3 regions of the Micromonospora sp. WMMD714 genome follow, and region 2 is predicted to be linked to each of the others. Evidence: riboswitches for the same ligand, from Rfam matches in the RefSeq annotation. Region 2 holds a riboswitch; each other region holds the start of a gene.
The links. Region 2 has a riboswitch for cyclic di-AMP ahead of O7625_RS10345 (hypothetical protein). Riboswitches for the same ligand answer to the same signal wherever they lie in the genome.
Positions count from the first base shown of each region.

Region 1: linked by a shared signal. The riboswitch ahead of O7625_RS17120 (C39 family peptidase) and the one ahead of O7625_RS10345 (hypothetical protein) in region 2 are both predicted to bind cyclic di-AMP.
Region 3: linked by a shared signal. The riboswitch ahead of O7625_RS29945 (hypothetical protein) and the one ahead of O7625_RS10345 (hypothetical protein) in region 2 are both predicted to bind cyclic di-AMP.

Region 1 is NZ_CP120744.1:3,896,502-3,904,012, forward strand. It holds gene O7625_RS17100 (polysaccharide pyruvyl transferase family protein) at 1-102, opposite strand, end outside; gene O7625_RS17105 (acyltransferase) at 283-1,530, shown strand; gene O7625_RS17110 (hypothetical protein) at 1,782-2,132, shown strand; gene O7625_RS17115 (hypothetical protein) at 2,259-3,017, shown strand; cyclic di-AMP (ydaO/yuaA leader) riboswitch at 3,463-3,606, shown strand; gene O7625_RS17120 (C39 family peptidase) at 3,880-4,740, shown strand; gene O7625_RS17125 (CDP-glycerol glycerophosphotransferase family protein) at 4,958-6,658, opposite strand; gene O7625_RS17130 (bifunctional cytidylyltransferase/SDR family oxidoreductase) at 6,684-7,511, opposite strand, start outside.
Region 2 is NZ_CP120744.1:2,284,497-2,292,007, reverse strand. It holds gene O7625_RS10370 (heavy metal translocating P-type ATPase) at 1-692, opposite strand, end outside; gene O7625_RS10365 (hypothetical protein) at 689-916, opposite strand; gene O7625_RS10360 (cation transporter) at 951-1,157, opposite strand; gene O7625_RS10355 (metal-sensitive transcriptional regulator) at 1,252-1,551, shown strand; gene O7625_RS10350 (YibE/F family protein) at 1,722-3,065, shown strand; cyclic di-AMP (ydaO/yuaA leader) riboswitch at 3,232-3,363, shown strand; gene O7625_RS10345 (hypothetical protein) at 3,367-4,392, shown strand; gene O7625_RS10340 (carbonic anhydrase) at 4,633-5,334, opposite strand; gene O7625_RS10335 (helix-turn-helix domain-containing protein) at 5,555-5,878, shown strand; gene O7625_RS10330 (lipocalin family protein) at 5,941-6,561, opposite strand; gene O7625_RS10325 (hypothetical protein) at 6,803-7,180, shown strand; gene O7625_RS10320 (hypothetical protein) at 7,471-7,511, shown strand, end outside.
Region 3 is NZ_CP120744.1:7,041,895-7,049,405, forward strand. It holds gene O7625_RS29935 (AAA family ATPase) at 168-2,285, shown strand; gene O7625_RS29940 (cation diffusion facilitator family transporter) at 2,397-3,311, shown strand; cyclic di-AMP (ydaO/yuaA leader) riboswitch at 3,521-3,652, shown strand; gene O7625_RS29945 (hypothetical protein) at 3,656-4,714, shown strand; gene O7625_RS29950 (SRPBCC family protein) at 4,774-5,247, opposite strand; gene O7625_RS29955 (STAS domain-containing protein) at 5,459-5,821, opposite strand; gene O7625_RS29960 (hypothetical protein) at 6,165-6,308, shown strand; gene O7625_RS29965 (hypothetical protein) at 6,454-6,852, shown strand; gene O7625_RS29970 (cellulose binding domain-containing protein) at 7,144-7,511, opposite strand, start outside.

The DNA of each region.
Region 1 (7,511 bases), 1.6 Mb from region 2:
GTTGCCGTTGTTCTCCCCGATCCAGTTCCCCTCGTACGCCTCCTCCGGGCCGCGTACGTCGAACGGGTCCTTCTTCGCCCGCATCAGGATGCGCTGGTGCACCAGTCTGCTCCGTTCCTCGTTGGCCGGGCGCCTCCGACGGGCCGCCGACCCACCCACGGCTACGTCGGCACCGGGGGGTTCCGCGATGTTAGGGCAGTGGAGGGATTTCGTACACCTTCCGCACATCCGTACCGCCCCGGCGCGTCACCGGGGCCGGGGTGTGCCGGTAGGGTGCCCGGCGTGACCAGCGTGCCCACCACCGCGTCCCCGGCGTCGAGCCGGCTGCCGTCGCTGACCGGCCTGCGGTGGATCGCCGCCATGCTGGTCTTCGGCTACCACGCCGGCACCATGCGGATCGTCGCCCAGCCGGACGCCAAGGCGGTGGTCGACTGGTTGTTCACCCTCGGCCTGTCCGGGGTGCAGTTCTTCTTCATCCTCAGCGGCTTCGTGCTGGTCTGGTCGGCGCGTGACGGCGACCGGCGACGGGACTTCTGGCGTCGCCGGCTCGCCAAGATCTACCCCAACCACGTGCTGACCTGGGCGGCGGCGCTGCTGGTGATGTGGTGGTTCGCCGATCCGGTGGTGCCCCGCGCCGCGTTGGAGAACCTCTTCCTGGTCCAGGCCTGGGATCCCACCCCCGGCTACTTCTACAGCATCAACAACGTGAGCTGGTCGCTCTCCTGCGAGCTGTTCTTCTATCTCTGCCTGCCGCTGGTGCTGCCGGCGATCCGGCGGGCCCGTTCCGGCCTGCTCTGGGCCGTGGTGGTGGCGGTGCCGCTGGTGATCCTGGCACTCTGGCCCGGTCAGGCGTTGCTGCCCGAGGGCACCAACTGGTGGTTCACCCAGGTCTTCCCGCTGGTGCGGTCCACCGAGTTCTGGTTGGGCGTGGCCGCCGCCGAGCTGCTGCGCCGCGGCCACTGGCGGGGGCCCGGCCTGCCCCTGGCCAGCCTGCTCTTCGTGGCCGTCTGGGTGGGGGCGCACTGGATTCCGGCCGAGATGTGGGCGGCGCTGCTGTCGGTGGCGTACATCCTGGTCATCCCGGCGGCGGCCCGCGCGGATGTGCAGGGTCGCTGGTCACCGTGGCGGCACCGGACCCTGGTCTGGCTCGGCGAGGTGTCGTTCGCCTTCTACCTGGTGCACGTGCTGGTGATGATGACCGTGCTGCGGCTCACCGGGCACTGGGGCGTGGGGCTGCCCGGCTGGTCGGGGCCGCTGGCCGTGCTCGGCTTCCTGGTGGTGAACCTGGCGTTGGCCGCCGCCCTGCACCGCTGGGTGGAGACCCCGATGATGCGCCGCCTCGCCCCCCGCCGCCGCCCCCCACCCGCTCCGGCCGCCGCCGGTGCCGCCGTCTCCGGTGCTGCCGTCTCCGGTGCCGCCGTCTCCGGCACTGCCGTCCCCGAAGCCGCCGGGCCGGTCGTCGTGCCGGGGCCGAGGGCGGCCGACGGCGGACGTCCCGTCGAGTACGTCGGGCCGCGCGACCCGCGCTGATCCCACCGGCGCCCGCCACCCGATCGGCACCCGCAACCACCGGCACCCGGCATTCGCCGTCCCACCGGCAGCCGCCGCCCCGGGCGGGGTCGACAGCGGGCGATCGGGCTTCCTCCGGCGGGACGGACCGGGTCCACGGTGGTGGGCGCGGCGACACGCCCGGCGGTGCTGCGGGCCGGTCAGCCCGGCGGTAGCGTGGTCGCGTGTCCCCGGTCGCGTCCGTCAGTCCCCTGTGGTGGGTCGTGTGCGGGATGTCCCGGCTCCTGACCAGCCTTGCCGTCGCGCTCGCGTTCGCCGCCGCCGCCCCCGGGCTGCCCGGCCCCGCGCTGTTCGGGCCGGCCGCGACCGCCCTGTCGCTCGACGCGTCCCCGTCCGTTCCCGCCGCCACCGCCCCGGTCGCCCCGGGCGGCAGGTCCGACATCCTCCGCACCGGTGATCCGCGGGTCGACCGGGCGACCGCGGTGACGGTGGAGCCGGTCGGCATCGTGGCGCTCGTGGTGCCGGTCGGCACCACCCGGAGCCGGTCGGCGGCGACCCTGGCGAGGGCGACCGGCCGGGTGCCCGCCGCCGCTGCCGGCCCCCGGGCGCCCCCGGCGGGCTGACCCGGCCCGCGCGGGGCCGACCCACCCGCGCCGCCACCGACGACGAACCCCACCCCGCACCGCCCGGCCGGTCCCGCCGCCGGTACGGCCTCCGCTTCTCCGCATCCCGCCCACGAGGTGTCGACCGTGAACACCGTGCTCTCCCGGTTCCTGATCGAGGTCCCGACCGCCACCGTGATCTGGTCCCTGCTGCTCGTCCTGGCGCTGACCGGGCTCGCCGTCCTGGTGGCCCGCCCCGAGCGGGACCAGCCGACCGACGTGGCGGCCGCCGGCCCGCCGCCGGACGCCCCACCCCCGGTCGCCGACCTGCGCCGCTACGCCGAGGAGGTGGCGGTGGCCGCTTCCGGGGCGGCCCAGACCGCCCGCCGTCGCCGGGCCGCCTGGCTGGCCGCGCAGGACACCCTGGACCGGGCCTGGCAGGCGTACGACGAGGCGGACACGGTGGCCCGTCGGTTCGCCGGTGCCGGCGCACTGCCCCGCCCGCGCACCCCCCGCACCCCCGCCGAGTACGCCGACCGGGAGCGGTGGTTGCACCAGGAGGCGGTGGCGGCGCACTGGCGGGGGGAGTTGTCGGTCGAACGGCTGCGGGACGTCTTCGCGCACCGCGACGGGTGGGATCCGCGTCGGCACCCGGTCGAACACGAGGTGATGCTCGCCCGTGCCGTCCGTGAGGACCGCCGTACGGCGTACCGGGCCGCGGCCGGGTGGGAGCGGGCGGCGTGGCGGGACGCCGAACTGGCCGCCGAGGCGGCCCGGTCGCTGGCCGTCGAGGCGTACGCGGCGACGCAGCGGTTGCTCCCGACCCTGGTGCCCTCGCCCCGCTCCGCGACGTCGGCGGCCCGTCCGACCGCCGCCGCCCGCTGGCGACCGGCCCGGGTGAACTGACCCGGCGGCACCCCCGCCCGAGATCCCGGCCCGCTCACCGACTCTTCCGGTCCGGCGGCCAGCGCGCTGGAACCAGGCGGGCCGGAAGTCGGCGGGGCCGGTACCCGGTGGGCCGGCAGGGGCCGACTCGGCTCGGTGGCAGGTGGGCGACCGAATTGTTACCTGCCGGCTGTGACCGGCGTCACCTCGACCCGGGATCCGGACAGGTGGTCACACCCGGTGACATCGAGCGTGGCGATCATCGGTGGTTGCCGGCGACCTGTCCGGTTGCCGCCCCGACGGGGCCGGACGCACCATCGGACCCGTGGCGGCAGGTCGATGCCCGAGTGCCCCGCAAGAGGGCTCACCGGAGCATGTTTGCGCAGCTCACAGGGGTTGGCGAGGAGGAAGGCGACCAGTAGTGTCGCTGCGGTCCGGTGCGGTTTTCGATCGCCGAAGGCGACGCCGCGCCGACCCGCTCAATCGTGCCAGTCACGAACCGGGGACCCACACGTACCACTGGGGTGAATCGCCGGGCCACGGCCCGGGGTAGGGCGATCTTCCCGCCCGAATCCGTCAGCTAACCCGGTCGGCGGCAGCGGAAGGAGTTCCTCCTCGTGCAGCATGACCCCACCCCCTCGGTAGTTCCTCCACCTCGGCGCCGGAGCACCGCCGGAGTGTCGCGCCCGATGCGCTGACCCGGCCGTCCGCCCCGCCGCCCGGCCCTCGTCGGGCGGCCCCCGCCGATCCGTCCGGCCCCCCGTCGGGCGGTCCCGACCGCACGAGCGGCGCATCCGACGATCCGCGCGTGGTGTAGCCCACCACGTGCCGGTCCGGCGTGCCGCCGCCTCGCCCCGTGGAGGAACACCCCGTGAAGCACCACATGAAGCGTCAGCTACGCCGCCTGACCAGCCAGCGTCCGTACCAGGTGGTGGTCGGTTCGGCCGCGGTCCTCGTCCTGGCCACCGGTGCCGCCGCGCTGGCTGCCGGCGTCGACGACGCCCCGGCCGACCAGCCGCGGACGACCGCCGTCGCCGGGACCGCCCCCCGCCTCGACGACGTCGCCAGCCGGGCTGAGGCCCGGGTCGCCGCCCCCGCCCCCGCCCCGACCAGCCCGTCGGCCACCCCCACGACCAGCCCGTCGGCGAGCGCCACGCCGTCGCCGCGGGCCACCCGGGTGAAGGCCAGGGCCACCGCCGACCCGGACCTGACCCGCCGGGTGGCAGCCCCGAAGCCGCCGTCGTCGAAGCTGCTCCGCTACGACTACCAGGCCCAGACGACCTACTACTACTGCGGTCCGGCGGCGGTGCGCAACGCGCTCAGCGCGGCCGGCATCGAGCGCGACCAGGACGACCTCGCCGCCCAGTTGGGCACCACCGAGATGGGCACCAACTCGGCCGAGGACACCACCCGGGTGCTCAACGCCGTGGTGAAGGGCGACCCGTACCGGACCCGGATGTTCGCCGGCTTCCCGAGCGACGCGCAGGTCGAGCGGCTGCGGGCCGACGTGGTCGAGACGGTCGCCGCCAAGCGGGCCGTGGTCGCCAACGTAGCCGGTGACGTCACCGACCTCGACGGTGGCTGGCACTCCTTCCCCGGCGGCCACTACGTCGCCGTGGTCGGCTACCGGGACAACGGTCGTACCGTGCGGATCGCCGACTCGGCGGACCCGTCGCTGCCGGCGTACTGGGTCGGCGTGACCACCCTGGCCAACTGGATCGCCACCCGGGGCTACTCGGCCTGACCGACGCCCCACCAACCGGGCCGCCCCGGCCGCCCGACCACGGGCACCGGGGCGGTCCGCTGTCGCAGGACCAATCCCGCGGGCGGACGAACAAGGTTGTATCCATGTTCCAGTGGCATCCGGCGCTCGCGAGGCCACTCGACCATGGATCGAGCGTGATCTTGCCGAGGAAGGTGGGCGGGGGCGGGCGGGGGGTGAGTGGGCGGGGGTGGGTGGGTCAGGGGCGGTGGGAGAGGGAGGCGGTGTCCGACGCGCCCCGGGGGGTCGGCGGGTTCCAGTCCGGCTCCAGCTCCCGCCGGGCGGCGTCGAGGAAACCGTCGGCGTACGAGTCGGCCGGGAAGTCACCCAGGTAGCGACGGCGGGTCTGCCAGCGGGCCGCCATCAGCGGGTCGGTGTCCAGCAGCCCGGCCAGCACCTCGTCGAGGTTGGACATGTCCCGGCGCAGCACGTAGCCGGAGGCGGCCAGCGGGAAGCGGGCCACGAACTCGTCCCCGTCGACACCCAGGTCGGTCACCGCGTACGGCTTGCCCGAGTAGAGGTAGTCCGAGATCACCCCGGAGACGTCGGAGATCAGCGCGTCGGAGCGGTTGACGCAGTCGGTCAGACTCAGCTCGCGGCTGGCCGCCGCGCCCCACAGGTGCTCCCGGCCGGTGCGGGACCGGTCGGCGGCGAGCAGTTCGGTGAGCCGGGCCAGCTGCCGGGCCGAGGCCGGGTTCTGCCCGGTGTACGGGTGGGCGCGCAGGATCACCGTGGCGCCCCGGTCGAGCAGCCGGCGCAGCAGCGGCTCGGCCACCGGCAGCGAGCAGTAGTTGGCGTCGGCGTGGTGGCCGGTCCAGGTGGGGGTGTAGAGCACGGTCGGGGCGGTCAGCGGGCGGGCCGCCTGGCGTACCTCGATGCCCTCGACCTGGGGTCGACCGACCACGACGAACTTCTCGGCGGGGATCTCCACGCCGGCCCGCGCGTACCGCTCGATCGCCGCCGAACCGGCCACGAAGATCTTGTCGAAGATGGCCGAGACCGGGTTGGCGCTGGGGGCCTTGTCGCTGTCACCGTGGTGCAGCTGCACGTGGGTGAGCTGGGTGAACCGGATGCAGTGGCTGTTCTTCGCCCCGTGGTTGACGTAGAACGCCACCCGCAGGCTGGGCACCAGCGCCTCGTCCATCGCCGTGAGGGTGGGGCAGTAGACCACCGGGGCGCGGGTGGCGGCGGCGATCGTCGGCAGGAACTCCGGCTCCCGCAGCAGCACCAGGAACGGTCGGCCCAGCCGTTCCAGGTAGGGCAGCCACATGGTGACCTGGTACTCCGAGCCGGGCGGGGCCGAGAAGTAGAGCAGGAACTCCGGCTGGTGCGCCCGCAGCGCCCGGGTCACCGGGCTGCCGCCGCCCGACGGCCGGAACCGCCGCCGGGCCAGGTCCAGGCCGACCGCGCCGCAGCCGGCCGCCACCAGCAGGACCACGGCCAGCGCGACCCCGGCGGGCAGCGCGAACGCGGCGGCCACCGCCACCACGGCGAGCAGCCCCAGCAGTACGCCGTCGAGCCGAGCGGCGACCAGCGGGGTCCACGTCCGTACCGGCAGGTTCGCCGCCCGGATCTCCAGGTTGCCGGCGTCGCGCAGCGGCCCCACCAGCAGCACCAGGCCCAGCAGCACCAGCGCGGTCAGCGCCAGCACCGGGTCGAACCCGTCGTCGAGCCGGCGGGCGTGACCGACCAGGATGCCGGCGGCCAGCAGCACCGTCTCGGCGACGATGTCGGCGTCCGGGCGGACCCGGCGTTCGTAGCCGGCGGCGGCCAGCGCGGCCACCGCCAGGGCCAGACCCCAGCCGGTGGCCCCGGTGAGCGCCACCACCAGGAAGGCGACCACGGCCAGGCCGGTGGTCAGGCACCGTGCGATCAGTTTCCTGACCAGGTCACCACGCATGTCGTACCGTCTCCGGGGTCGGGGTTCAGCCGGCGTCGACGCCGTTGGGCAGCCGGTCGTGCTCGGCGGCGGTCGGCTGGGCCGGCACCGTGGCCGGCTCGCCGGGGGCCCGGCGGACGTCGATCACCTGGCCGGTGAGGTCGGAGATCAGCACGTCGAGCGAGGACTGGGCGACCGCCTCGGCGGCCAGCAGGGTGTGCTCCGGCTCCTCGCCGAACGCCTTGGTACGCATCGGGGTGGCGGTGCGCTCCGGGTTGATGCAGTTGACCCGTACCCCGAACTCGGCCCACTCGTCGGAGAGCGCCTGGGTCAGGTTGACCAGCGCCGCCTTGGTCGACGAGTAGAGCGCGTACTGTGCCCGGCCCCGGGTGTAGGAGCTGGACGTGTAGAGCAGCAGCTGACCCTTGGTCTGCTGGAGGTACGGCAGGGACTGCCGGGCGGCGATCACCGGCCCGACGAAGTTGACCTGGAGCACCCGGTCCATGGTCTCCTCGTCCATTTCGGCCAGCGCGCCCTTCTCCAGGATGCCGGCGGTGACCACCACATGGTCGATCCGGCCGGTGGCCTCGAAGGCGGTCTTCAGCGCGGCCTCGACGTCGCCGGTCTGCTCGACGTGGGTGCCGGTGCTGGAGCGGCTGAACGGGAAGACCTGCGCGCCGTACCCGCGGGCCAGCTCGGCCAGGTCGTGCCCGATGCCGTAGCTGCCGCCGAAGATGACGATCGTCCGCCCGGCCAGCTCCTCGGTGTAGCTGCGGTGCGACAGCCGGGGGGCCTGGGCGGCGGCCAGCTGGAACAGCTTGTCGGCGAGGTGCACGTCGACCGGGTGGGTGACCTTGATGTTCTCGTCCGACCC
Region 2 (7,511 bases):
TTGGACCGGGCCTCGAAGTAGCGGCCGGCGAGGAGGAACACGGTCACCCCGGCGGCGGTCTCCAGGTAGATGTTGCCGGTGCCGTCGGTGCGGGTCACGTCCAGCCGGAACGGGTGGGTCATCCCGGGCGTCCCGGCGTCGCCGAGGAAGAGCGCCCACAGCGACCAGCCGAACGCGGCGAGGGTGCCGAGCGACACCAGGGTGTCCATGGTCGCCGCGCCGTGCCGCAGGTTGGTCCAGGCCGCCCGGTGGAACGGCAGTCCGCCGTACGCCACCACCGGGGCGGCCAGGGTCAGCGACAGCCACTGCCAGTAGGTGAACTGCCAGGCCGGCACCATCGCCAGCACGATCACCGGCACGGTCAGCACGGTCGACACCCGCAGCCGGGTACGCAGGGCGGCCAGCGCGTCCACCGGTTCCCCGGCCGGCTCCGCCCCCGCCGGGGCGGGCGGCGGCGGCACGACGGCGGTGTAGCCGGTCTTCTCGACGGTGGCGATCAGGTCGTCCGGGGTGATCCGGTCGGCGTACCGGACGGTGGCCTTCTCGGTGGCGTAGTTGACGGTCGCCTCGACGCCGTCCATCCGGTTGAGCTTCTTCTCGATCCGGGCGGCGCAGGACGCGCAGGTCATGCCGCCGATGGCGAGTTCGATCAGGTGCGGGGCGGTGGGCGGGTCGCTCGTGGTGGGGGTCATCGCGGCGCCTCCGGTCGACCGTGCGGGTGCCCGGGGCCGTCGGTGCCGGTCGGCGTCGGGCGGGGAACGTCGGTGGCGGCGGTGGACGCCGGGGTGTGCGCGGGGTCGTGGCGGGTGTCGGCGGGTGGCGCGACGGGGCCGGCCAGCTGACCGCCCCCGTACGCCGCGCCGAACACCGCCGCGAGCACGAGGGCGAAGCCGCCCAGTCTGGTCGCCGTGTTCATCGGTCCACCCCGGTCTCCCGCCGCGACCGCCCGGTCACGCCTCGACGAGGTCGTAGCCGGCCTCGTCGACGGCGGCCCGCACGTCACCGGTGTCCAACGGACCGGCGCTGGTGACGGTCACCCGGCCGGCGGCCAGGTCCACCTGCACCTCGGTCACCCCGTCCAGCGCGGCCAGCTCGGCGCTCACCGCGCTGACGCAGTGCCCGCAGGTCATGCCCTTCACCTGGTAGTTCGTGATCATGGCGTGCTCCCTCCATCTTCTTCAGCATACCCCCCAGGGGTACCCTTCCCGACGACCGTAACATACCCCCCAGGGGTACGCTATCGTGGTGGCCATGACCACACCGAGCAACCCGGTCCGGGGCTACACCGCCAGCAAGGACCAGCTGCTCGCGCGGCTGCGCCGCGTGGAGGGGCAGGTCCGGGGCATCGAGAAGATGGTCGACGACGACCGGTACTGCATCGACGTGCTCACCCAGATCTCCGCCGTCCAGGCCGCCCTGGACAAGGTCGCCCTCGGCCTGCTCGACGGCCACGCCCGGCACTGCATGCACGAGGGGGCCGCCGAGGGCCGGGCCGACGAGATGGCCGCCGAGATGATGGCCGCCGTCGGCCGGCTGATGAAGCGCGGCTGACCCGCAGCGGCCGGGGGCGAACGTACCCCCGGCATACCGCGAGCAGGGCTAACCCGGCGGGCGGGCCGGGGTGGTGGCTACCATCGTCCGACGACGACCGCCGCCCGCGGGATGAACCGGTTGGCCGGCCGACCCGTATCCCGTCCGGACCGTTGGGAGAACTCGCACGCATGGGCGCCGACCACACCCGTCCCGCTCCGTCCACCCCGCCCCGGGTGCGGCGGATACTCGTCCTGACGGTAGTTCCGCTCATCGTCGTCACGGTGGTCGCCACGCTGCTGCTCTGGCCGGGCGAGACCCGGCGGATCGACCAGGGCGAGCAGGTGCCCCGCCACCACGGCACGGTGACCCGGGTGGTGACCGAACCCTGCCCGCCCGCGCCGGAGACCCCCGACGGGCCGTCCGGGGCGGACGCCGGCCCGTGCGGCACGGTGACGGTCGCCGTCGAGCAGGGGCCGGACAGCGGTGAGCAGGTCGAGACGCCGGTCCCGTCCGGGCCGGGGGCACCGACGGTGGCCGTCGGTGACGAGGTGGTGCTGGTCGCGCTGACCGACCCGACCGACCCGGCGGCGGTCAGCTACCACATCGCCGAGCACCAGCGGGGTACGCCGCTGCTCTGGCTGGTCGCCCTGTTCGCGGCGGCGATCGTGGCGTTCGGCCGGCTCCGCGGGCTGGCCGCCCTGGCCGGTCTCGGCGCCAGCTTCGCCATCCTGCTGACCTTCGTGGTGCCGGGCATCTCGGCCGGGGGCGCACCGCTGCCCATCGCGATCACCGGCGCCGCGCTGATCATGTTCGTGGTGCTGTACCTGACCCACGGGATCACCGCGCAGACCTCGGTGGCGGTCCTCGGCACCCTGGGCAGCCTGGTGCTGACCGGGGTCCTGGGCACGCTGGCCACCGCCGCCACCCACCTGACCGGGTACGGCAGCGAGGAGGCCACCACGCTGTCGATGTACCAGCGCGACGTGGACCTGCACGGCCTGCTGCTGGCCGGGATCATCATCGGCTCGCTCGGCGTGCTGGACGACGTGACCGTCACCCAGTCGGCCACCGTCACCGAGTTGGCCCACGCCAATCCCGGGCTGTCCCGGTTGCAGCTCTACCGGGCCGCCACCCGGGTCGGCCGGGCGCACATCGCGTCCACGGTGAACACCATCGTGCTGGCGTACGCGGGGGCTTCGCTGCCGCTGCTGCTCCTGCTCACCGCCGACAGCCGGCCGCTGGGGCAGATCCTCACCAGCGAGTTCCTGGCCCAGGAGATCGTCCGGAGCGCGGTGGCCACCCTCGGGCTGGTGGCGGCGGTGCCGCTGACGACCGGGCTGGCCGCGCTGGTCACCACCGCCGGCCGCGGCCCCGCCGACGCCGCCGCGGCCGGGCCGCCGCCCACCCCGCGCCCGGCTCCCGACCGGGCCGAGGCGTGGCAGGCGCTGGGCGCGCCCCGACCCGGCGGACCGTCCACCACGGCCCCCGCCCGGTGGGCGGATCCGGAGGGGAACACGGAAGCGGCATGGTGACACTCCGCTTCGTGACCGCAGGCGGGGTCACCACTGTCGATCCCGCCGCTGGTCACCGGCCGCTATCGGGAAAATACGTATTTCGCCGGGTTGTGGCCGTAGATTCCTGCTACGACTCTCGGGTAACCTCGCTGCCGGTCACCGCCGAAGGCGCCCACCGGCGCCAGCGGGGCCACCGCCCAATCGCCGTACGGCGAGCCGGGGAACCGAGCACCTGGGGTGAATCCGCGCCAGCGGTAGGGGCCACTTCCGTCCCGAACCCGTCAGCTAACCCGGTCGGCGGTCGACGGAAGGGAAAACTGTGACGGCACCCCTACGCCGCTGGCTGACGCCGGCAGTGGCCGTGCTCGCCGCCCTGGCAATCGTCGCCGGGCCCACCGCCGCCCCCGCGACGGCGGCACCCAACGCACCCTCCCCCTCGGGCCACGAGGAGGACGAGGAGCCGAAGCTGCTCACCGACGTCATCGAGGCCACCAACCGGGAGTACTCGGCGGCGAAGAACCGGCTGGAGAAGTCCAAGAAGCGCCAGCTCGAGTACGCCATCGAGGTGGAGAAGGCGGAGCAGGAGCTGACCGCGCTGGCCCCGCAGGTCAACGAGATCGCCGTCCAGTCGTACCGGACGGGTCGGGTCGGTGCGGTCGCCGCCCTGCTGGAGAGCGACGCCCCGGACGCCTTCGTCCGGCGGGCCGCCGCCCTGGACGAGCTGAACATGGTCAACGCCGGCAAGCTGGCCGAGGTCAACGAGGTCAAGACCCGGGCCGAGAAGGCCAAGCTCGCCGTCGACGCCGAGGTCCGCGAGCAGCAGAAGCAGACCAACCTGATGGCCAAGAAGAAGACCGAGGCGGACAAGGCGCTGGCCCTGGTCGGCGGCCGGGGCTTCACCGGCGGCCTGGTCGACGCCACCTCGCCGGTGGCCCGCATCGCGCCGGGCCAGACGGCCGACGGCGACTGGCGCGGCGAGTCGTGCAGCGAGAACGACCCGACCACCTCCGGTTGCATCACGCCGCGCACCCTGCACATGTACAAGGAGGTCAAGCGGGCCGGCTTCAACCGGTTCGTCGGCTGCTACCGCCCCGGTGGTCCCTGGGAGCACCCCAAGGGCAAGGCGTGCGACTGGTCGTTGCAGAAGAGCGGCTTCAGTCCGTGGCACAACAACGACACCCGGATGTACGGCAACAACCTCGCCGCGTTCCTGATCCGCAACTCGGACCGGCTGGGCATCTACTACGTGATCTGGAACCGGCAGATCTGGTTCCCGGCCAACGGGTGGAGTTCGTACTCCGGCCCGTCCAACCACACCGACCACGTACACGTGTCCCTGTTGTAGCGACGCGAGGACGCGGCATCCGGATCCCGGACACCGCGTCCTCGACCCGGTGGGTCGAGCGAGCACTCACGGCGGAGGCCGCCCGGTCGAACCGGGCGGCCTCCGCCGTGAGCGGGTCTCGACCGGACGGCCGCCGACGGGCGTGCCTCAGCCGGCGACGGCCGCCGACGGGCGTGCCTCAGCCGGCGACGGCCGCCGACGGGCGTGCCTCAGCCGGCGACGGCCGCCGACGGGCGTGCCTCAGCCGGCGACGGCCGCCGGAGCGGCGTCGGCACCCGCCGGCACCACGGCAGGCCCGGGGACGGCGGCGGTGAGGGCGGCGGCGTCGGCGGCCGGGGCGTGCGCCGGGGCCACCTGGCGGACCTCACCGGCGGCGAGCCGGTAGGACATGCCGACCACCGCGCACCGCCCGGCGGCCACCTCGGCGGCGATCACCGGCGAGTTGCCGAGCAGCACCTCGACGGTCTGCGCGATGTGGATGTCGACGATCCCGTCGATGTCGTGCACCCCCTGCTGGGCCGCCCGGCGCAGGCTCGGCCCGACGGCGGCGACCACCGAGTAGAGGTGCCCCGGGGGCTGGGTGCCGGTGCGGGCCGCCTCCCGGGCGGCCTGTACCGCACCGCAGGAGTCGTGCCCGAGCACCACCACCAGCGGGGTGCCCAGGACGGTCACCGCGTACTCGACGCTGCCGAGCACCTCGGGGCCGGCGGTGTGCCCGGCGGTCCGGACCACGAAGAGGTCACCCAGACCCCGGTCGAAGATGATCTCGGCGGCGAGCCGGGAGTCGGAGCAGCCGACGATCACCGCGAAGGGGTGCTGGCCGTCGGCGACGGCCGCCCGGTGGACCGCGCCCTGGTTGGGGTGGCGGGGCTCACCGGCGACGAAACGCCGGTTGCCGGCCTGCAACTCGGCCAGCGCCTGGGTCGGAGTGATCGGGCCCATTGCCTCACCTCGGTCCGGAATCGTGCCTGCTCACGCCGGCCGGCGGCACCGACGGCCGTGTTCCCACGGTCACACGCAGCTAAAGGTACGTCAAGATTTCGTGATACACGTTTCAGGCTTTGGTCGCAGCGATGTCGGCGGCGGGTCGACAGCCGGTCGGGACGGACGCGAACGCCGGCCGACGGCGGGTTCCCCGCGCTCTGGCCATACGATGACCGGTATGGCGAAGACCACGGACAGCGCCGGGAGCGCCCGCAACTGGACGTTCCTCACCAACCACGGTCACGTGCTGCTGGCCATCGCCCGCAACCCCACCGCCCGGCTCCGGGACGTCGCCGAGGAGGTCGGGGTGACCGAACGGGCCGCCCAGGCCATCGTCGCGGACCTGGAGTCCGGCGGCTACCTGCGGCGGACCCGGGTCGGTCGGCGCAACGAATACACCATCGACCCGAGCGGGCACTTCCGGCACCCCGCCGAGGCCGACCGTCAGGTCGGTGACCTGCTCGCCCTCTTCACCCCCGACCACGCCGACCAGGACGGCTGACCCGACGGCCCGCCCCGCCCCGGGCATGCACGGGCCGCCAGGGAGCCCGGCGGCCCACCGCCTCAGCAGAAGCTGCCGGCCTGCCCGCCGCCGTCCTGCCGGGTGGTGCGGAAGTCGCAGAGGTCGTAGCCGTTGGCGGTGAGCGCCGCCTTCGCCGCCGTCGTCTGCGCCCCGGTCAGCGCGGGCTCGCGGGACAGGACGAAGCCGGTGCTGCGGTCCGGGTCACCGACGACCGCCCACCGGTAGTCGGGGTCGAGCCCGATCACCACGTAGTTCGGACCGCCCAGGTAGATCCAGCGGCTGCCGAGCTTGAGGAACGACACGGTCAGCGCCGAGTCGGCCGGCGGGTTCTCGCTGCGCGCCCGACCGGTCACCGCGCTGGTGGTGCCGACGATGGTCTGGCAGGTGTTGCGCACCCCGACGGTTCCGTCGGGCTGTACCTCGTAGCGGGCCCGGACGTTCTTGTAGCACTGGATCTCGAAGATCGCCGGAACGGCGGCGACCTGGTACCAGTCACCCGCGTACCGCTCGACGTCGACCTCGGCGACCGGGGTGAGCGGTCCGGTGTCGACAATGGTCGGCGCAGCCTGCGCGGGTACGGCGGTGGCCAGCACCGTCGTGGTGGCGACGGCGGTGGCCAGCACCTTCGCGGTGGCGACGGCGGCCTGACGACGTACTCCCATGGATGGTCTCCTCCGGTCTGTCGGTCCCGGCGCGGCGGGGCGTCGCGCCGTCGGCGAAGTTCCCGGACCGACCGGGCGGAAACTGTCGGAATCATCATCCCTGTCGATGCATCCAGGAGCAGGTCAGCGTACGTATCCAGGGTGGGAACGGTCCGTCCACAGGGCACAGCGTGGCCCGGGTCACCGAGCCGACCGGGTCGCCGACGCTGCGCGGACGGTCAGGTGGGGATAGGTTGGACGGGTGATCCGCGTAGCCTCCACCCGGCCCGTCTGGGTGTCGAGGCTGCGCGACCTGACCCGGCTGGCGGTCACCGCGCTGGTGCTCGCCGTCGGCCTCGGCGGCCTGTTCGCCGCCGCCACCGACGGCCCGGCAGCCGCGGCCACCCGCCCGCCCGTGGTGACCTCCCGGGTGGCTGCGCTACCCACCGACACCCGGCCCGGTGACGACCGACCCGTGGACACCCGCCCCGGGTCCGGGCGGCCCGCCCCCGATCCCATCCGGCCGCTGCCGGCCGGGTCCGCCGCCGAGCCCACGGTCCGACCCGCCGCGCGGGTGGACGTGGCGACGCCGGACCCGCTCCGGGACGCCACCGGCCGGCGCGGCCCGCCCCGGAGCTGAGCCGGGCGGCACCCCTCGGCACCCCGTGCCCGTCCGACCGGCGCGCCCGAACCGGCCCGACCGCGCCGTGGCCGAGCCCGAGCCGAGTCCGGCCCTGAGCCAGCTCCGAGCCCGACCCAGGTAAGGGCCAGGTCCCGAGCCCGAGCCAGGTACGGGTCAGGCACCGGTCCGAGCCGGTCGAACCCGGCCCGAGCCCGATCCGGACCGGGCTGGACCGGGTCCGATCCGCTCAGGACACGCCGCCCGCAGCTCCCGCCCCTACCGGCCAGGTTCCCCTTCCGTCCACGTCGATGTCCCACCGTGAGGTGCTGGTGATGCAGACCGTCTTCTC
Region 3 (7,511 bases), 2.3 Mb from region 2:
GAAGTCGGCACCGCGCACCCGTGGGCGGGGCCGGTGCCGGCGTCGCCGGAGGTGGCGGAGGTCGCCGGACGGGTATCGGCCCGACGCGGGGTGGGCGGCTGCCCGTACCCTCATTCCGCCTGGCATGCACCCGTGCCCGGCGTCGCCGTCGCACAGGAGCCGGTACGTTGACCGACCAGACCACCCTGGAACAGGAGATCGCCGCCGAACAACGGCATCTCGACCGGGTGTACGCCCGGCTCGCCGAACTGCGCCGGGCGGCCGTCCGCGCCGAGCGGGACGGTTACCGGCTGGCGCGGGTCGGCAACTTCGGCGCGCTGGTGGAGCGGGACGCCATGGTCTTCCACGCCGCCCAGCGTCGGCACCTGCTGGACGCCGAGCACGAGGGGCTGGTCTTCGGCCGGCTCGATCTGCGTGACCGTCAGGTGCTGCACGTCGGCCGGCTCGGGATCCGCGGCGAGAACGCCGAGACGCTGGTGGTCGACTGGCGGGCCCCGGCCGCCGCCGCCTTCTACCGGGGCACCCCGGCGGAGCCGCTGGGGGTGGTACGGCGACGCACCATCAGCTCGTCGGGCGAGAAGGTCACCCGGATCGAGGACGAGCTGCTCGACCCGGCGTCGGCGCCGCCGGACATGCCGGTGGTCGGCGACGGCGCGTTGCTGGCGACCCTGTCCAGGGCGACCGGGCGGGGGATGCGGGACATCATCGCCACCATCCAGCGGGAGCAGGACGAGGTGATCCGCTCCCCCGGCACGGGAGTCACGATCGTCTCCGGCGGGCCGGGCACCGGGAAGACGGCGGTGGCCCTGCACCGGGCGGCGTACCTGCTCTATGCCGACCGCAGCCGGTACGCCGGCGGCGGCATCCTGGTGGTGGGTCCGTCGGCGGTCTTCGTCGAGTACATCGCGTCGGTGCTGCCGTCGCTGGGCGAGGAGACCGCCACCCTGCACTCGCTGGGCTCGCTCTTCCCCGGCCTGTCGGCGACCCGCACCGACGGCCCCGAGGTGGCGGCGGTGAAGGGGTCGCTGCGGATGCGGCGGGTGCTGGAACGGGCGGCCCGGGACGCGGTGCCGGACGGTCCACGGGAGCTGCGGCTGCTCTACCGGGGGACGCTGCTGCGGCTGGAGCGGCGCGAGTTGGACCGGATCCGGGACCGGGCGTTGCACCGGGGTGCCCGCCGCAACGAGGTCCGCCGGGTCGGCTTCGACGGGGTGCTCGCCGCGCTGTACACACAGGCCCGCCGGCTGGCCGTCACCGGGCTGCCCGAGCAGCCCGCCTTCGAGGACGAGATCATCGACCGGCCGGAGTTCCGGGAGTTCCTCAAGGCCTGGTGGCCCCGGCTGCACCCCCGGCATGTGCTGGGCTGGCTGGCCCGACCGGAGCGGCTGCACCGGTACGCGGCCGGCATCCTCTCCCGGGCGGAGACCGCGCTGCTGGCCGGGGCGTACCGGTCGTTGGACACCGAGGGGCTGACGGTGGCCGACATCGCCCTGCTCGACGAGCTGGACGCGCTGCTGGGCAAGCCGGTACGCCCGAAGAGGGCGAGCCGGGATCCGTTCCAGCTCGCCGGTGGGGTCCGGGAGCTGAGCACGTTCGGTGACCGGGAGCGCGCGGCCCGTGCCGCGGCCCGGGAGCGGCCGGAGGACTACCGGGACTACGCGCACGTGGTGGTGGACGAGTCGCAGGACGTCTCGCCGATGCAGTGGCGGATGATCGGTCGCCGTGGCCGGATCGCCTCCTGGACGGTGGTGGGCGACCCGGCGCAGACCGCCTGGACCGGCGACCAGGAGGAGCTGGACCGGGCCCGGGACCAGGCGCTGGGCCGACGACGGCGGCACCGGTTCACGCTCACCACCAACTACCGCAATCCGGCCGAGATCTTCGCGGTGGCGGCAGCCGAGATCCGCCGGATCCACCCCGACCTGGAGCTACCCAGCGCGGTGCGGTCCACCGGGGTGGACCCGGTGGCGCTGACCGTGCCGGCGGCGGAGCTGGCCCCGGCGACGGTGGACGCGGTGGACACGGTGCTCGCCGAGGTGGCGGGGACGGTTGGCGTGATCACGCCGGTGCCCCGCCGGGACGAGGTCGCCGGTTGGCTGGGCGACCGGGGCGGGGCGCGACTCCAGGTGGTGGACAGCCTCCAGGCCAAGGGCATGGAGTACGACGGGGTGGTGCTGGTCTGTCCGGGCGAGATCCGGGCCGAGCCGGGCTCCGGGGTGCGGACGCTCTACGTGGCGCTGTCCCGGGCCACCCAGCGCCTGACCACCGTCGATCCCGTCGACTGAACCACCGGCCCCGAGCGGCCCGAGCCGGCCGGAGGTCCGACCATCACTTGCATACATAGCGATGTGAGCATACATTGGACCGGGTTCGCGGCGGCGACGGAGGGTGTGCAGGTGGGCGCAGGTCATGACCACAGCGCGACGATCAGCAACGCCGCGCACCGGCACCGCAGTCGGCTCTGGGCGGCGTTCGGGCTGCTCACCGTGTTCATGCTGGTCGAGGCGGTGGCCGCGTTCGGCACCGGCTCGCTGGCCCTGCTCTCCGACGCCGGGCACATGTTCACCGACGTGCTCGGCATCGGGATGGCGCTGGCCGCGATCACCGCGACCCGACGGGCCGCGCAGGACCCGCAGCGCACCTTCGGCCTCTACCGGCTGGAGGTGCTCGCCGCACTGGCCAACGCCGTGCTGCTCAGCGGGGTCGCAGTCTACGTGCTGATCGAGGCGGTCCGCCGGTTCGGCGAGCCACCCGAGGTGCTGGCCACCCCGATGCTGGTGGTGGCGGTGCTCGGCCTGCTCGCCAACCTGGTCGCGTTCGCGCTGCTGCGCGAGGGCGCGAAGGAGAGCATCAACCTGCGCGGGGCGTACCTGGAGGTGGTCGGCGACCTGCTCGGCTCCCTCGGCGTGATCGTGGCCGCACTGCTGATCGCCGGCACCGGCTGGTGGTGGGCCGACCCGGTGGTGGCCGTGGCGATCGGCGTGTTCATCCTGCCCCGCACCTGGCGACTCGGGCGGGCGGCGGTGCGGATCCTGGTACAGGCCGCCCCGGAGCACCTCCAGGTGACCGCCGTACACGACCGGCTGACCGCCGTGCCCGGCGTCACCGAGGTGCACGACCTGCACGTCTGGACGCTCACCTCGGGCATGGACGTCGCCTCCGCGCACCTCACCCTGGCCACCGGGGCCGAGGTCGGCACGGTGCTGGCCGCCGCCCGCAGCGCCCTGCGGGACGACTTCCACATCGAGCACGCCACCCTCCAGATCGAGCCGGGCAGCGCCCCCGGCGCCTGCGGCCCGACGCACTGGTGACCGCGGAGGCCAACCGCCCCGCGGGCGGGCGCGATACCACCGGAGCGTCACGGAAGCTCCGCGAGCGCGGCGATCACGCTAGCTTTTGTCCCGTTTACCCCATAAGGGGGTATTCACTCCCGTACCCTCAGTCACGAGGTGGACGGGCGTCCCACCCGTACCGGTAGGCTCGGCTCCGGCCTCCGCCAGGCGGCGCCCACCGGCGCCGGCGGTGGCCGCCGCCTAATCGCCCACCAGGGCGAACCGGGGAACCATGTTCCTGGGGTGCATCCGCGTCAGCGGTAGGGATCTTCCGTCCCGAACCCGTCAGCTAACCCGGTCGGCGGCTGACGGAAGGACTCTGTATGCGGGTAGGAACCACCACGCGGCTGTTGGCCGCAGTCGTCACGACCCTCGCGCTCGGCGTGTCGTCCGCGCCGTTCACCCCGGCCGTCGCCGCGCCCGTCACCCGGTTCGCCGCTCCCGGCGACGACGACGAGGGCGGCACACCGGCGCTCCGCGAGCAGCTCGACGCGGCCAGCAAGGGTTGGGTCGAGGCGAAGGCCGCCCTGGAGCGCTCCACCAAGCGCCAGCAGGAACTCGACGGCCAGCTCAAGAGCATCGAGGCCCAACTGGTCGTGCAGACCGGAAAGGTCGGCCAGATCGCCGGAGCGGCCTACCGCACCGGCCGCCTCGGACCGATGTCCGCCCTGCTCAACAGCAACAGCCCGGGCGGCTTCCTGGACCGCGCGGCGGCGCTGGAGACGGTCGCGGCCCGGGAGGACCAGGAACTGCGCACGATGATCGAGACCCGGGACCAGGCCACCCGGACCCGGGCGGCGGTCAGCCGCGAGATCACCGAGCAGCGCAAGCAGGTCGCCACCATGGGCAAGCGCAAGGATCAGGCCGAACGCGCGTTGGCGGTGGCCGCCGCCGACAAGCCGGCCCCCACCTCCCGGGACTCCGGCAGCTCGGACGGCACGTCCAGCAGCAACGCCAAGGGAGCGCCCCGCAACTCCGACGGCTCCTGGCCGTCCGAGTCGTGCAGCGTCAACGACCCGACGCCGGCCAACGGCTGCATCACCCCGCGCACCCTCAACGCCCTGAACCAGGCCAAGGCCGCCGGCTTCACCCGGTACGTCTCCTGCCACCGGCCCAGCGGGTCCGGCGAGCACCCCAAGGGGCGGGCGTGCGACTTCGCCGCCCAGAAGAACGGCTTCGGCGGGGTGGCCAGTGGCGGCGACCGGACGTACGGCAACAACCTGGCCGCGTACTTCATTCGCAACGCCGACCGGCTCGGTGTGCTCTACGTGATCTGGTTCAAGCGGATCTGGCTGCCGAGCAGCGGCTGGAAGTCGTACAGCGGGGGCAACGGCGACCCGTCCAGCGACCACACCAACCACGTTCACCTGTCGATGATCTGAGCACCAGCTCGGGTGGCCCGTGCACGGCGGGCGGGCCACCCCCACCACCCCGCCGACGGTCAGGCAGCAGCCGGAGCGTCGCCGCCGGACCGGCCGTCCAGCACCGCGCCGAGCCGGCTGGCCAGCCCCAGGTGAGCGGCACGGGCCTGCCGGAAGGCGTAGCCGAACAACGGTGCCGGCGCGGCGAGGGTGATCTCCACGTCGATCCGCAGCAGGTCACCCTCCATCCGGAGCCGGGTGTGGTTGCGGACCGTGGTGGCGGGCTGCTGCCGGGCCACCGTCACGATCTCGTCCTGCCCGACCAGCAGGACGTCGGCCTGGTAGGTGACGGGGAACCGCAGCGGCCCCAACTCCAGCCGGTCGGTGATCGCATAGCTGGCCGCGGCGCCCGGTCGGGCCGGCAACCGGCGCACCCGGACGATCAGGGGATGCAGCTCCTCCTGCCGGGACAGATCGCTCAGCAGCGCCACCGCGTCCGCCCGTGAGCAGTGCGCCTGCACCGTGTAGCTGAAGCTCTCCCGCCGGACCACCACCGGGCCTCCTGACCTGTCGTCGGTCGCCCGATCGTGCCGTACCGGAGACCGGCTGGCAACGTTCCAGCCGGACAGCGACGACACCGACGGTGACAGGAGGTGTTCACACCGGCCCCGCCGGTACCCGAGGTCTTCACACCGGCCCCGCCGGTACCCGGCCGGCAGTGTGCCCGCGGCCTGGCTCAGACCGGCGGCGGGCCCGCGGCCCGGCTCAGGCCCCCGGCAGCACCTCGGGGGTGGCGGCACCGGCGAAGTACGGCTCCGGGGCACCGAAGAGGCCGAGCAGGCCGGTGACCCAGAGCTGCCGGTGCACGAACCGGCTCGGCTCGGTGACGATCAGCTTGACCCCGCTGACCTCGGCCGTCTGGAAGCCGGCGACCATCGCGCTGATGCCGACGGAGTCGATGAAGGTGACCAGCCGCATGTTCAGCTCGATCCGCGCCGGCCGCCCCTTGGCCAGCACCTCGGCGATCGCCTCACGCACCTCGTATGCGGTGTCGACGTCGATCTCGCCACGGGGGGCGATCTCGATGACACCGGCCGGCAGGACCGACTTCACGATCGACAGGCTCACGCGAGCACCTCCACTCGCCCGTCTCCGGGCGCCTCATCAGTACGCGGGCCGCGACCGAGAGTATTCCTCCGATGGCCTCGGTCGCCACCCCTCGGGATGAGCAATTCGCGGATCCGGACGGACCGGACCGTCCCTCTCCGCACCGTTGCTGGTCCTGTTCTCTTCGACTTCCCTTGGACGGCCCGTACGCCCCGGCCGTTCCAACCGTCCCAGAGTAGCGGCCCGGGTCCACCACGACCCGAATCCCGCAGGTCGGGCGAGCCCTGCCGGACGTGGCGGCGCTGGTTGTGCCAGGTACCTAACGTGGGCGAGAGATGGGTCACCACGACGGAGGAGACGATCGATGATCAGGAGACTACTCGGTCTGGCCGGGGTCGGCGCGCTGCTCGCTCTCGTGCTCGCCTGCGGCTTCGGCGGTGGAGACGACGACGATGACGACGACGGGGACGATTTCGCCCGCGCCACGTCCGTGGTCACGGTCCGCTAGCGGCACCGGGGTTTGCGCTCCGGCCGGTCGGGGCACTGGGTCGGTGACCGGCCGGAGCACCGGCCGGCGAGCGAACCGCCACGCGCCGCAGAGACGTCGAAGTCCGAAGTGGCCGCAGACTTCGGCACCCGAGGAGGTAACCACGATGTTCGGCAGCAACCTTCTGGAGCGCCGCAGCAGGCCCGAGCGCATCGCCGACCAGGCCTGGCACCAGCTGCTCTCCGCGGTCGACTCGGCCGGTGACAGCGTCCGGGACGCCGCCCGGTCGGTCCGGGATTCCGGGCTGACCGATGCCGGCGACCTGGTCGGCTCGACCGCCGACGAGGCACGTCGGCGGGCGACCCTCGCCTTCGACGCGCTCGCCGGTCGTCGTCCGGCCCTGCCCTGGGCGTTGCTGATCAGCGCCGCGCTGGTCGGCGCGGCGATCGGCTGGGCCGCCGGCACCGCCGCGCGGGCCGCCGGCAGCCAGAGCGACCGGGCCGCCGACGACATCGAGTTCGTCGACGTGGACCGGCCGAACTCCCCGGTCGGCCTGGACGACTGACCCGGCCCGGCCCTGTTGCACGGCAGGCCCCGGTCGCGCCCCTCGGCGTCGACCGGGGCCTGCACCGTTCCACCACCCCGACCCGACGTCACCCCGACCGGCTGCGCCCCCGCCGCCGACTCCCCTCTCGGACAAGCGCATGATCCACTCCATTGGGCCGAGGTAGCGGCATCACCACGAGCTATGCCGCTACCTCGCCACCAACGAGTCGATCAAGGCCGACGGCGCGGGCCGGACAGGCCGCCGGCTCCCCCGGGTGGACCGGGGGAGCCGGCGGGTGTCGGACAGTCGTCAGCGACTGGTGCAGGTGACCGCCGGGACGGCGTTGCTGCCGGTGACGTTGGCGGTGAAGCCGATGCTGGTGGTGGCACCGGCGCCGAGCGCACCGTTCCACCCGGCGTCACGCACCGAGACGGTCGCCCCGGTCTGGGTGTACGTGCCACCCCAGAGCGAATTGATCGTCTGGCCGTTCGCGAACGTCCAGCCCAGCGTCCAGCCGGCGATCGCGCTGGTACCGGCGTTGCGCACCGTCACCTCGCCCTGGAAACCACCGGGCCACGATCCGGTCACCTTGTACGTCGCCGCGCAACCGCCGGTCGGCGGAGGCGTGGTCGGGGGCGGCGTGGTCGGCGGGGGCGTGGTGGGCGGAGGCGTGGTGG